2 regions of the Spartinivicinus poritis genome follow, and region 2 is predicted to be linked to the other one. Evidence: predicted binding sites of a transcription regulator. Region 2 holds the regulator's gene; the other holds the start of a gene.
The links. Region 2 encodes sigma-54, which starts transcription at its own class of promoters, with help from an activator protein. Its sites were predicted from a motif close to TGGCACNNNNNTTGCTNT; they were not measured.

Region 1 (4,622 bases), on a different contig from region 2:
TATTTTTAGGTGTAAAAATAAAGAGTATAGTTAAAGTTAAGGGGAAATATAATGGAAAACAAACCAAAGTTACTAGCCTTTGCTGGTAGTTTGCGGAAAGAATCAGTTAATAAAAAGCTGGTTCAAGTAGCTGCAAAAGGAGCCGAGCAAGCAGGTGCTGAGGTTACTTTTATTGATTTAGTGGATTATCCATTACCTATTTTAAATCAAGACGATGAGCAAGCAAGCGGTGCTCCAGAAAATGCTAAAAAATTGCACCAATTGTTTGCTGAGAGTGATGGTTTTTTATTAGCCAGCCCTGAGTATAATGGAGGGATGTCAGCAGCACTAAAGAATCTGATTGATTGGTTGTCTCGACCTTCTTCTGGTGAGCCTGCACTGGCTGCTTTTGAAGGTAAAATCGTGAGTTTGATGAGTGCTTCACCTGGTGGGTTGGGGGGTATCAGGGCATTACCTAATGTTCGGTTTATTCTGGATGGGCTGGGCTGTATTACTTTGCCGAAACAATTAGCGTTGAGTAAGGCGTATGAAGCATTTGATGAGCAAGGTAACCTAGTTAATAGTGAACAACAAGAAACGGCACTTCAATTGGGGCGTAATGTGGTTGATATGGCTAAGAAGTTAATAAACTAAATGACTGGGGTGAAGGGAGTTTATTGCTCCTGCCTTGCGCTATTTGGTGGTATCCATTCCACCAGGCATAAACTGCCTTCACACCATCCTTGGTGGTTAGGAATGAAGATAACAATACCTAGAAATCATTCGTGAAGGGTATATTCGCGAAGAGTATATTGGGCACATAAGGCATTATTACTGGTTTAATAATTGTATTTCTCGCTGAATATTCTCTCTAGCCTGTTGTTCTAGTTGGGCAAAAAACTGTTCGCTAAAATACAATCTTTCTCGGGTTAAAAAATTCATTAATATTTGTTTTCGACCAGCTTGGTATTTATTTTGGGGTACAAACCAATATTCTTTTCTTATTTGTTGGCAATAGTGTAGATAGTTTACCCATTGGCTACCCAGTATGGCTAAGTCAAAGTCTAATAATAATTCAGTGTCTGTTTTATTGATGGGAAATAGATCTGCACTTGGTAAGTGTTTTTCAGTTGCTAAAATCATGTGTTCAACATCATGGCTAAGTGAACCTAAATGAAGTTTTTCAAGTTCCTTTATGGCTTTTATGGCACTGCGTTTTTCGTTGTTTTTCCGCCAGGGTAAATAGTAATAATCATGAAAACAGATAGAAAAAAATACTGTTGGTGGCGAGCTGATAGATGACTCATACTGTTGAAAGAGTGACAACATCTGCTCAATATGCTTCAGCGTATGATAGTGCCGCCAAGGTTGGCGATATTGCCCAACTAGCTTTTTGAGAGCTTTTTCCGCAACTACGGTGTGCTTGGAATGGGAGGGTTGGGTATAGCTGAGCCAATAGTCATAAAGCAGATTGTTATTCATATGTATCTTTATGGATAATTGATCTATCTAAATAGATATTGTTGTGATAGAAGGTGTGTAGAGTCAATGTCATAAGTCAAATAAAATCAATGACTTAGATCTTTGTGTGATTGTTGGCATGGTGCATGCTGTAGGAAACCTTAAAAGTGTTTTCAGTAAGTTTAAATCAGTAACAACCAGCAACCAGCTGGCAAGCAATTATCTCGATTATTGGAAGTTTATTATGTCATACGAAGTTATCCATCAAAAAGGTCAGTCTCCCATCAAGGCATGGACTCGTGGTTTGCCTTTTGAAGAAGCGGCTAAACAACAGTTACATAATATTGCCAGTCTGCCCTTTATTCATAAATGGGTAGCGGTAATGCCTGATGTTCATTTAGGTAAAGGCGCGACTATTGGCAGTGTAGTACCTACGTTTGGAGCGGTTATTCCTGCAGCGGTTGGTGTTGATATTGGCTGTGGGATGATGGCTGTTAAAACCAGCTTGGTTGCTGCTGACCTGCCTGATAATTTATACGGCATTCGACATGCAATTGAAGTGGCTGTCCCTCATGGAAGATCTGCGCGAGCCAGAAAAGGCAGAGATAAAGGAGCTTGGGGAGAAATACCAAATGATGTCGCACATGCCTGGCAGCCATTAAAGAAACCTTTTGAGCTATTAGCTGAGCAGCATCATGTATTGCAGCAAACCAATAACATTAATCATTTAGGTACGCTGGGTACAGGCAACCACTTTATTGAGGTCTGTTTAGATGAAGCTGAAAGCGTATGGTTTATGCTGCATAGTGGGTCTAGAGGCGTTGGCAACCGAATTGGCACTTATTTTATTGAAAAAGCCAAACAAGAAATGGAGCGCTGGCATATTCACTTGCCCGATAGGGATTTGGCTTATTTATCAGAAGGCAGTGAGTCATTTGAACAATATGTCGCAGCCGTCGAGTGGGCGCAACAATATGCTTTTACTAATCGACAAGTCATGATGAAGCGAGTCATTCATGCAGTTCAACAAACATTACAGCGACATTTTTCAGCAGAGTTGTTAGCTGTCAATTGTCATCATAATTATGTCTCTAGAGAACATCACTATGGTAAAGATGTATTAGTGACTCGAAAAGGAGCTGTTTCTGCTAAAGAGGGACAATTAGGTATTATTCCAGGCAGCATGGGAGCAAAATCCTTTATTGTAAGAGGGCTAGGGAACCCGGAAAGTTTTAATAGTTGTAGCCATGGTGCAGGGCGTGTTATGTCACGAACTAAAGCCAAAAAACTGGTGACAATGGCCGAACATGAAGCTGCAACCAAAGGTGTTGAGTGCCGTAAAGATAAGGATGTGATTGATGAAACACCATCTGCTTATAAACCCATTGAAAAGGTAATGAAGGCTCAGGAAGATTTAGTAGAAATCGTCCATACCTTAAAGCAAGTGGTGTGTGTTAAAGGCTAGTTAATTGGAAAAAATAGCCTTTTTAGCGATATCTGCTTATAAAATATCTTTTTTTAGGAAAAAGGTATTTGGCTTGCAATACCTGTAAATATATTGATACATCTAGGTGTCAGATAGGCATTAGGCGATAATAGTGGTTGCATTGGCTATCACTTTTCCTTGTGAAATAATCAGGACTGCTTATGCATCAATTGTTTTATAGATACCTCTATCATTAGAGGTACCCTTTATAAGGAAATAGCCCATGTTGCGCAAAGTAATCTTATTAGTTGGTATCGTATTTGTCGCTATTCAAATGTCAGTAGGGCAAGCTATCGCAGGGCACAGCTGCTCGTTATCCAGTCAAGATACTGCTCGACTGATTGTGATGTTTAAAACGTTGCAGGATCGCCAAAGCCCACAAATGTTAGATAACGTCGCAGGTATGGTTGGGCAGCAACAGCTGCAAATTATTCGTCCATTTCAAGAGAAAGGGTTAATTATTTGTGTGGTTGCTTCAAGCGAGACTGAGCTTGAAGATACCATCAGCAGTCTACAACAGCTACATTATATTAAATATGTAGAGGTAGACCAGCTAATGAAACCTGTTAAACCCAGTGCCTTAGGCATAAAATAACAGGCTTAAACTGTGGGGACAGTAAAATAAAAAATAGCGCCACCTTCTGGGTTGTTTTCAAATCGTAACTTACCTCCGTGGGTCGATATAATCGACTCACAAACAGAAAGGCCAATCCCCATGCCATAACTTTTTGTGGTAAAGAAGGGGTGAAACAGTTTATCCGCAGCGTCCTCTGTTAGCCCGTGGCCACGGTCAATAACAGATACTTTGACAAATTGATGGCTTTTATCCAACTCTGTTTTAACCCAAACCCCTATATCGCGGGTTTCTCGATCTCCCATAGCCTCCATACCATTACGGATCAAATTAAGAGCAACCTGTTGTATTTGTACTGGGTCGGCCTCAATGAGAGGTAATTCATCAGCAAGATCGAGGTGAATTTCCATGTTGTTATTGCGAGCATCTACTTCTGCCAATTTGACTACATCGCTGACTAATTTATTACAGTCAACTTTCTCAAGGCAGTGAGCAGGCTTTTTCACAAAGCTACGGATGCGGGCAATAATGTCTCCTGCCCGTCTGGCCTGGGTGCCAATTTTTTCCAGCGCTTCAGAAAGCGATTCTTTATTTAAAGGATCACGCTGAATCATCCGGTTACACACCTGGGCATAATTACAAATGGCAGTTAATGGTTGGTTAACTTCATGAGCAAACCCTGCAGCCATTTCTCCCATAGTGCTTAGCCGGGAAACATGGGTAAGGCGCTCTTTTTGCTCTTGTAGTTCATCTAGCGCCTTTTGCAGTGCTTCTTCATTTTGCTTGCGTTCAGTAATATCTTTAAATACTACAACTGCACCAGAAGGGTGGTGATCGGTATTGATTGGCGTGACTGAGTAGGTAACCGGGAAGTGATGGCCATTATGGTGCCAGAACACATCGTCTTCTATGTGTTGTTCTGAACCATCCTGTAAGGTTTTGAGAATAGGAACAGTATCAGGGTCATTTGGTTTAAGCAGGATATTGATAAGCTCTTTTCCAATCAAATCGTCTTCACTAAACCCAGTCATCCGGTTCGCAGCTTCATTGACAAATGTGATACAGCCTTTCTGGTCTAGGCCAAAAATGCCTTCAGTCATGGCTTCCAGAATACGCTGATTA
Region 2 (4,622 bases):
ACTGTTATTACAAGGCAGAGAAGACAAACAAGTCGCTTTAAACGAAATTCGTCAACAGCTTAAGTTAGATTGGCAAGAGATAGCCTATGTAGGTGATGACCTGCCTGACTTACCAGCCATTCAGCAAGTAGGCTTGGGCCTAACTGTTCCCAATGGCTATTGGCTGGTTAAAAAGCATGCTGATGGCGTGACTCAAACACCAGGGGGAGCTGGCGCAGTAAGGGAGGTTTGTGACTTCATTATGAGCGCACAAAATACCTTACAACCAGCTCTAACTCCTTATATACAGGCAAGCGAATGAATCGAAGCAGTATTATCAGCTTAATTGTTATTTTAGTAATTGCTTACTGCGGCTATCTTATGCTTGGCACAACCTCAACACCAGTGCCCAGCTCAAGTGAGCCTCTAGCAAATAACCTTGAGCAGGCACCAGACTACTACTTGATAAACCCTCGTGTTACTCAGTTTACTTTAGAGGGGAATAAAGACTATTTGCTCGTTGCAGACAAAATCAGTCATTACCCACATAATGACGTATCTTTATTAGCAAAGCCTAATATTGATTTGTACAAGGCAACTAGTGACGACCAATGGAAAACCACTGCTAAACACGGGCGCTTATTACCTGGTGGCGATATCCTTGAGTTATCTGACCAGGTAAGAGTCAAAGAGCTTAAGTCCAATGGTGAACTTGGCACTTTACTCAAAACCGACTTTTTAACTCTTTATGCCGAGGAAGAAGTCGCCGATACTCAACATCCAGTTGTGATAACATCACCCAACGGCTCTATTACCCAAGGAGTTGGCATGCGCGCATTTTTAGCAAAAGATAGAATTCAACTGTTTTCTAATGTCAGGGGACACTATGAAGTTAATCAGTAATTTGATTGTAGGGATTATTGCTATCTCAGCTGCCGGGCTTAGTCTGTTAAGCTGGGCACTTCCCAATGACAAAGATAAGCCCATCAATATTAAAGCCAAAAGTGCTGATATTGATGATAAGTCTGGTGTATACATTTACACTGGCAACGTCATTATCACCCAAGGCACTATTCAAATAAGAGGTGATAAAGTCACTCTTTATTCAGACAGCAATGGGATTAACAAAATTGTTGCTGTAGGCCGCCCTGCACACTATCGTGAAAAACCAGCAGAAAACAAAGAGCTTATCAAAGCCTATGGTCGTACTATCAAGTACTACGCTACCAATGAAAAAGTAGAAGTAATCACTAACGCTAAGCTATTCCAAGAAGGCAATACCTTTACTGGCAGCCAAATAGACTACTTTGCGAAAACCCAGAAAGTGAATGCAAAAGGCGGTAAAACCAATGAAGGCCGCGTTGAAATGGTACTGCAACCCCGTAGCAAAAAGAAATAATAGTCGTATATGAGTATATTGAAAGCCGAGCACCTTGCCAAAAGTTATAAAGGCCGTGCTGTTGTAAAAGATGTTTCCTTGAAAATTAAAAGTGGTCAGGTAGTTGGTCTGCTAGGCCCCAATGGCGCAGGAAAAACCACTTGTTTCTATATGATTGTTGGTCTAGTCCAGTCAGATCATGGCAGTGTCTGGATTGACGAACAAGATATTACTCACTTCCCCATGCATGGACGAGCCCAGGCAGGCATTGGCTACTTACCACAGGAAGCCTCTGTTTTTCGTAAATTAACTGTCACTGAAAACATATTAGCTATTTTAGAAACCCGTAAAGAGCTAAATCGGAAGCAGCGCCAAGAAAAACTTAACTCACTACTTGAAGAGTTCAATATCACCCATATAAAAGACAATAAGGGTATGAGTTTATCTGGAGGAGAGCGTCGCCGGGTAGAAATTGCCAGAGCCTTAGCAACTGAGCCATCCTTCATCCTACTTGATGAGCCTTTTGCCGGGGTTGACCCAATTTCTGTAAAAGACATTAAAGATATTGTCTGGCACTTGAAAGACCGCGGTATAGGCGTACTGATTACTGACCACCATGTTCGAGAAACACTTGATATTTGCGAGAATGCATACATAGTTAGTGAGGGACATATTATTGCAGAGGGTAACGCCGAAGCGATAATGACCAACCAGCAAGTAAAAGAGGTTTACCTCGGACACGACTTTAAAATATAAGACAACTGGCAAGGATACTCATATAATTTTTAGTAGCTCAGCTAAAAAGCCAGTAAGAGCACAAGAAACAACAACAGTAATACTGTAAACAATTGAAATAAACACACAATTGACATTAATAATAGGTGCAATGGAAACATTCAGTGGCTTGTTCAGCAGCAACTCAGGTAACCGCCTTTGAATGCACTTCCATTGTTGTTGACTTTGCCAAATCAAAACAGGCACGATTGCACTATAAGGTAATTGTTTAGCAATGAAGCCATCCCTGGTTTTGAAAATTGGCCAGCAGCTGACGATGACGCCTCAGCTGCAACAAGCCATAAAACTACTCCAACTATCCACACTGGATTTACAGCAAGAAGTTCAGCAAGCGCTTGAATCCAATCCAATGCTTGAGCTGACCGATGAGTCTGACAACAACTCATCAACAAACAGTGATAGTAATGACAATGACCCTCAGCAGCTCAACAGTGCTGGCCTGAATGGATCAGATTCCTCCAAAAGTCAAGATAACAGCACATCTGAAAGCAGCAGCCATGATGGCACTGAGGAAACCAGCTGGTCAGAAGAAATTCCCAATGACCTCCCAGTTGATAGCGCCTGGGATGATATCTATCAAACCTCTTCAGCCCCTATTAGCTCAGCTTCAGGAGATGATGATGAGTATGACTTTAGTAATCGTAATGGCACAACAGAGTCCTTACACAGTCATTTAGAATGGCAGCTTAACTTAACCCCAATGTCAGATAATGATCGCTTGGTAGCAATTGCTATCATTGATGCGATCAATGATGATGGCTATCTCAGTTGCAGCACTGAAGAGATTTGGGAAGGCCTGGACCCAGAGTTGGAAATATCCCAAGAGGAAGTGGAAATAGTCTTAAGACGCCTCCAACACTTTGACCCTGTTGGTGTGGCAGCAAGAGGCTTACAGGAATGCTTACAAATTCAGCTGTCTCACTTACCTGAAGACACCCCTTTTCTTGATAACGCTAGATTGATTGTAGCCAAACACTTAGGTTTACTGGGTCATCATGACTACAACCAGCTTATGCGTCGTACTAAACTTAAAGAAGAAGAACTAGCCGAAAGCATCAAGTTGATTCAAGCCCTTAATCCAAAGCCTGGCGCTGACATCCAGCCATCTGAAACAGAATATGTAATTCCTGATGTATTTGTCAGAAAGCATAATGATCGCTGGTTGGTAGAGCTTAATGCGGAGGCCACGCCTAAACTACGTATAAATAATAATTACGCATCATTGGTTAAGCGAGCTGATAGCAGCTCAGACAACACTTATCTGAAAAACCATTTGCAAGAAGCCCGTTGGTTTTTAAAAAGCTTACAAAGTCGTAATGAAACACTAATGAAAGTAGCAACTCGCATAGTTGAACATCAGCGTGGTTTTTTAGAGTATGGCGAAGAGGCAATGAAGCCATTAGTCCTGCACGATATCGCCGAAGCAGTGGGTATGCACGAATCTACTATATCTCGAGTAACTACCCAAAAATACATGCATACGCCAAGAGGCATCTTTGAGCTGAAGTATTTCTTCTCAAGCCATGTCAGCACCTCATCAGGCGGAGAATGCTCATCTACGGCTATCCGAGCTATCATTAAAAAGTTAGTATCAGTAGAGAACCCTAAAAAACCATTAAGTGACAGCAAAATTGCCAGCTTACTGGAAGAACAAGGTATCAAGGTGGCAAGACGAACGATTGCCAAATATCGTGAATCCCTATCCATCCCACCGTCTAACGAACGAAAGCGGTTGGTATGAAGTGGATGCATGTGTAGAGGTATCAAACAGATTAGCGCTCAACCATGCGTTATATTGACTAGCAACAAGCAATACCAAATCTGCTGGCATTACACTCAGTAATGAAGCAGTTGACAATCAGCCTTACAATTAAGTGAAGCTGGTTAACAACCATTAAGTCCTATTAGGAGGTCGTTGCATGCAAGTTAACATCAGTGGTCATCATGTAGAAGTGACTGATGCGTTGCGCCAATATGTCATCAAAAAGCTCGATCGCATTGAAAACCATTACGATAGCATTACTAACGTGCAAATCACCCTAAGTGTCGAAAAACTGCGCCAAAAAGCAGAAGCGAATTTGCATGTAAGAGGTGCTGATATTGCCGCCACAGCAGAATCTGAAGATATGTATGCAGCAATTGACTTACTTAGTGATAAACTAGGCCGGCAACTCAGCAAGCATAAAGAGAAAACCCTGGATCGACTCCAGGGAGCCAGTATTCGTTAAAGTAGTTTACTTATTTAAAAAGCATGAAAATCGAACAATTCCTTCTCCCGCAATGCACCCTTACCGGGGTGCAAGGGGGGAGTAAAAAACGTGTTTTACAGCTTATTGCCAACCTATTAGCCGAGTATTCCAGTGATATTGATGCTAACGAGCTGTTTGATAACTTAATCAACCGTGAGCGATTAGGGAGCACAGGCTTTGGGAATGGGATTGCCATTCCCCATTGTCGCCTTGAAAGCTGC

Region 1: ORQ98_RS23580 (RtcB family protein) is a predicted target of sigma-54. The motif match lies at 1,576-1,593, and genes of this name have one in related genera.

What each region holds. Positions count from the first base shown of each region.
Region 1 is NZ_JAPMOU010000047.1:16,398-21,019, forward strand. Features, by position in the region: gene ORQ98_RS23570 (NADPH-dependent FMN reductase) at 52-633, shown strand; gene ORQ98_RS23575 (HD domain-containing protein) at 811-1,461, opposite strand; gene ORQ98_RS23580 (RtcB family protein) at 1,685-2,905, shown strand; gene ORQ98_RS23585 (hypothetical protein) at 3,150-3,521, shown strand; gene ORQ98_RS23590 (ATP-binding response regulator) at 3,527-4,622, opposite strand, start outside.
Region 2 is NZ_JAPMOU010000001.1:330,666-335,287, forward strand. Features, by position in the region: gene ORQ98_RS01440 (KdsC family phosphatase) at 1-301, shown strand, start outside; gene lptC (LPS export ABC transporter periplasmic protein LptC) at 298-882, shown strand; gene lptA (lipopolysaccharide transport periplasmic protein LptA) at 866-1,378, shown strand; gene lptB (LPS export ABC transporter ATP-binding protein) at 1,388-2,113, shown strand; gene ORQ98_RS01460 (hypothetical protein) at 2,132-2,338, opposite strand; gene ORQ98_RS01465 (RNA polymerase factor sigma-54) at 2,367-3,893, shown strand; gene hpf (ribosome hibernation-promoting factor, HPF/YfiA family) at 4,072-4,380, shown strand; gene ptsN (PTS IIA-like nitrogen regulatory protein PtsN) at 4,404-4,622, shown strand, end outside.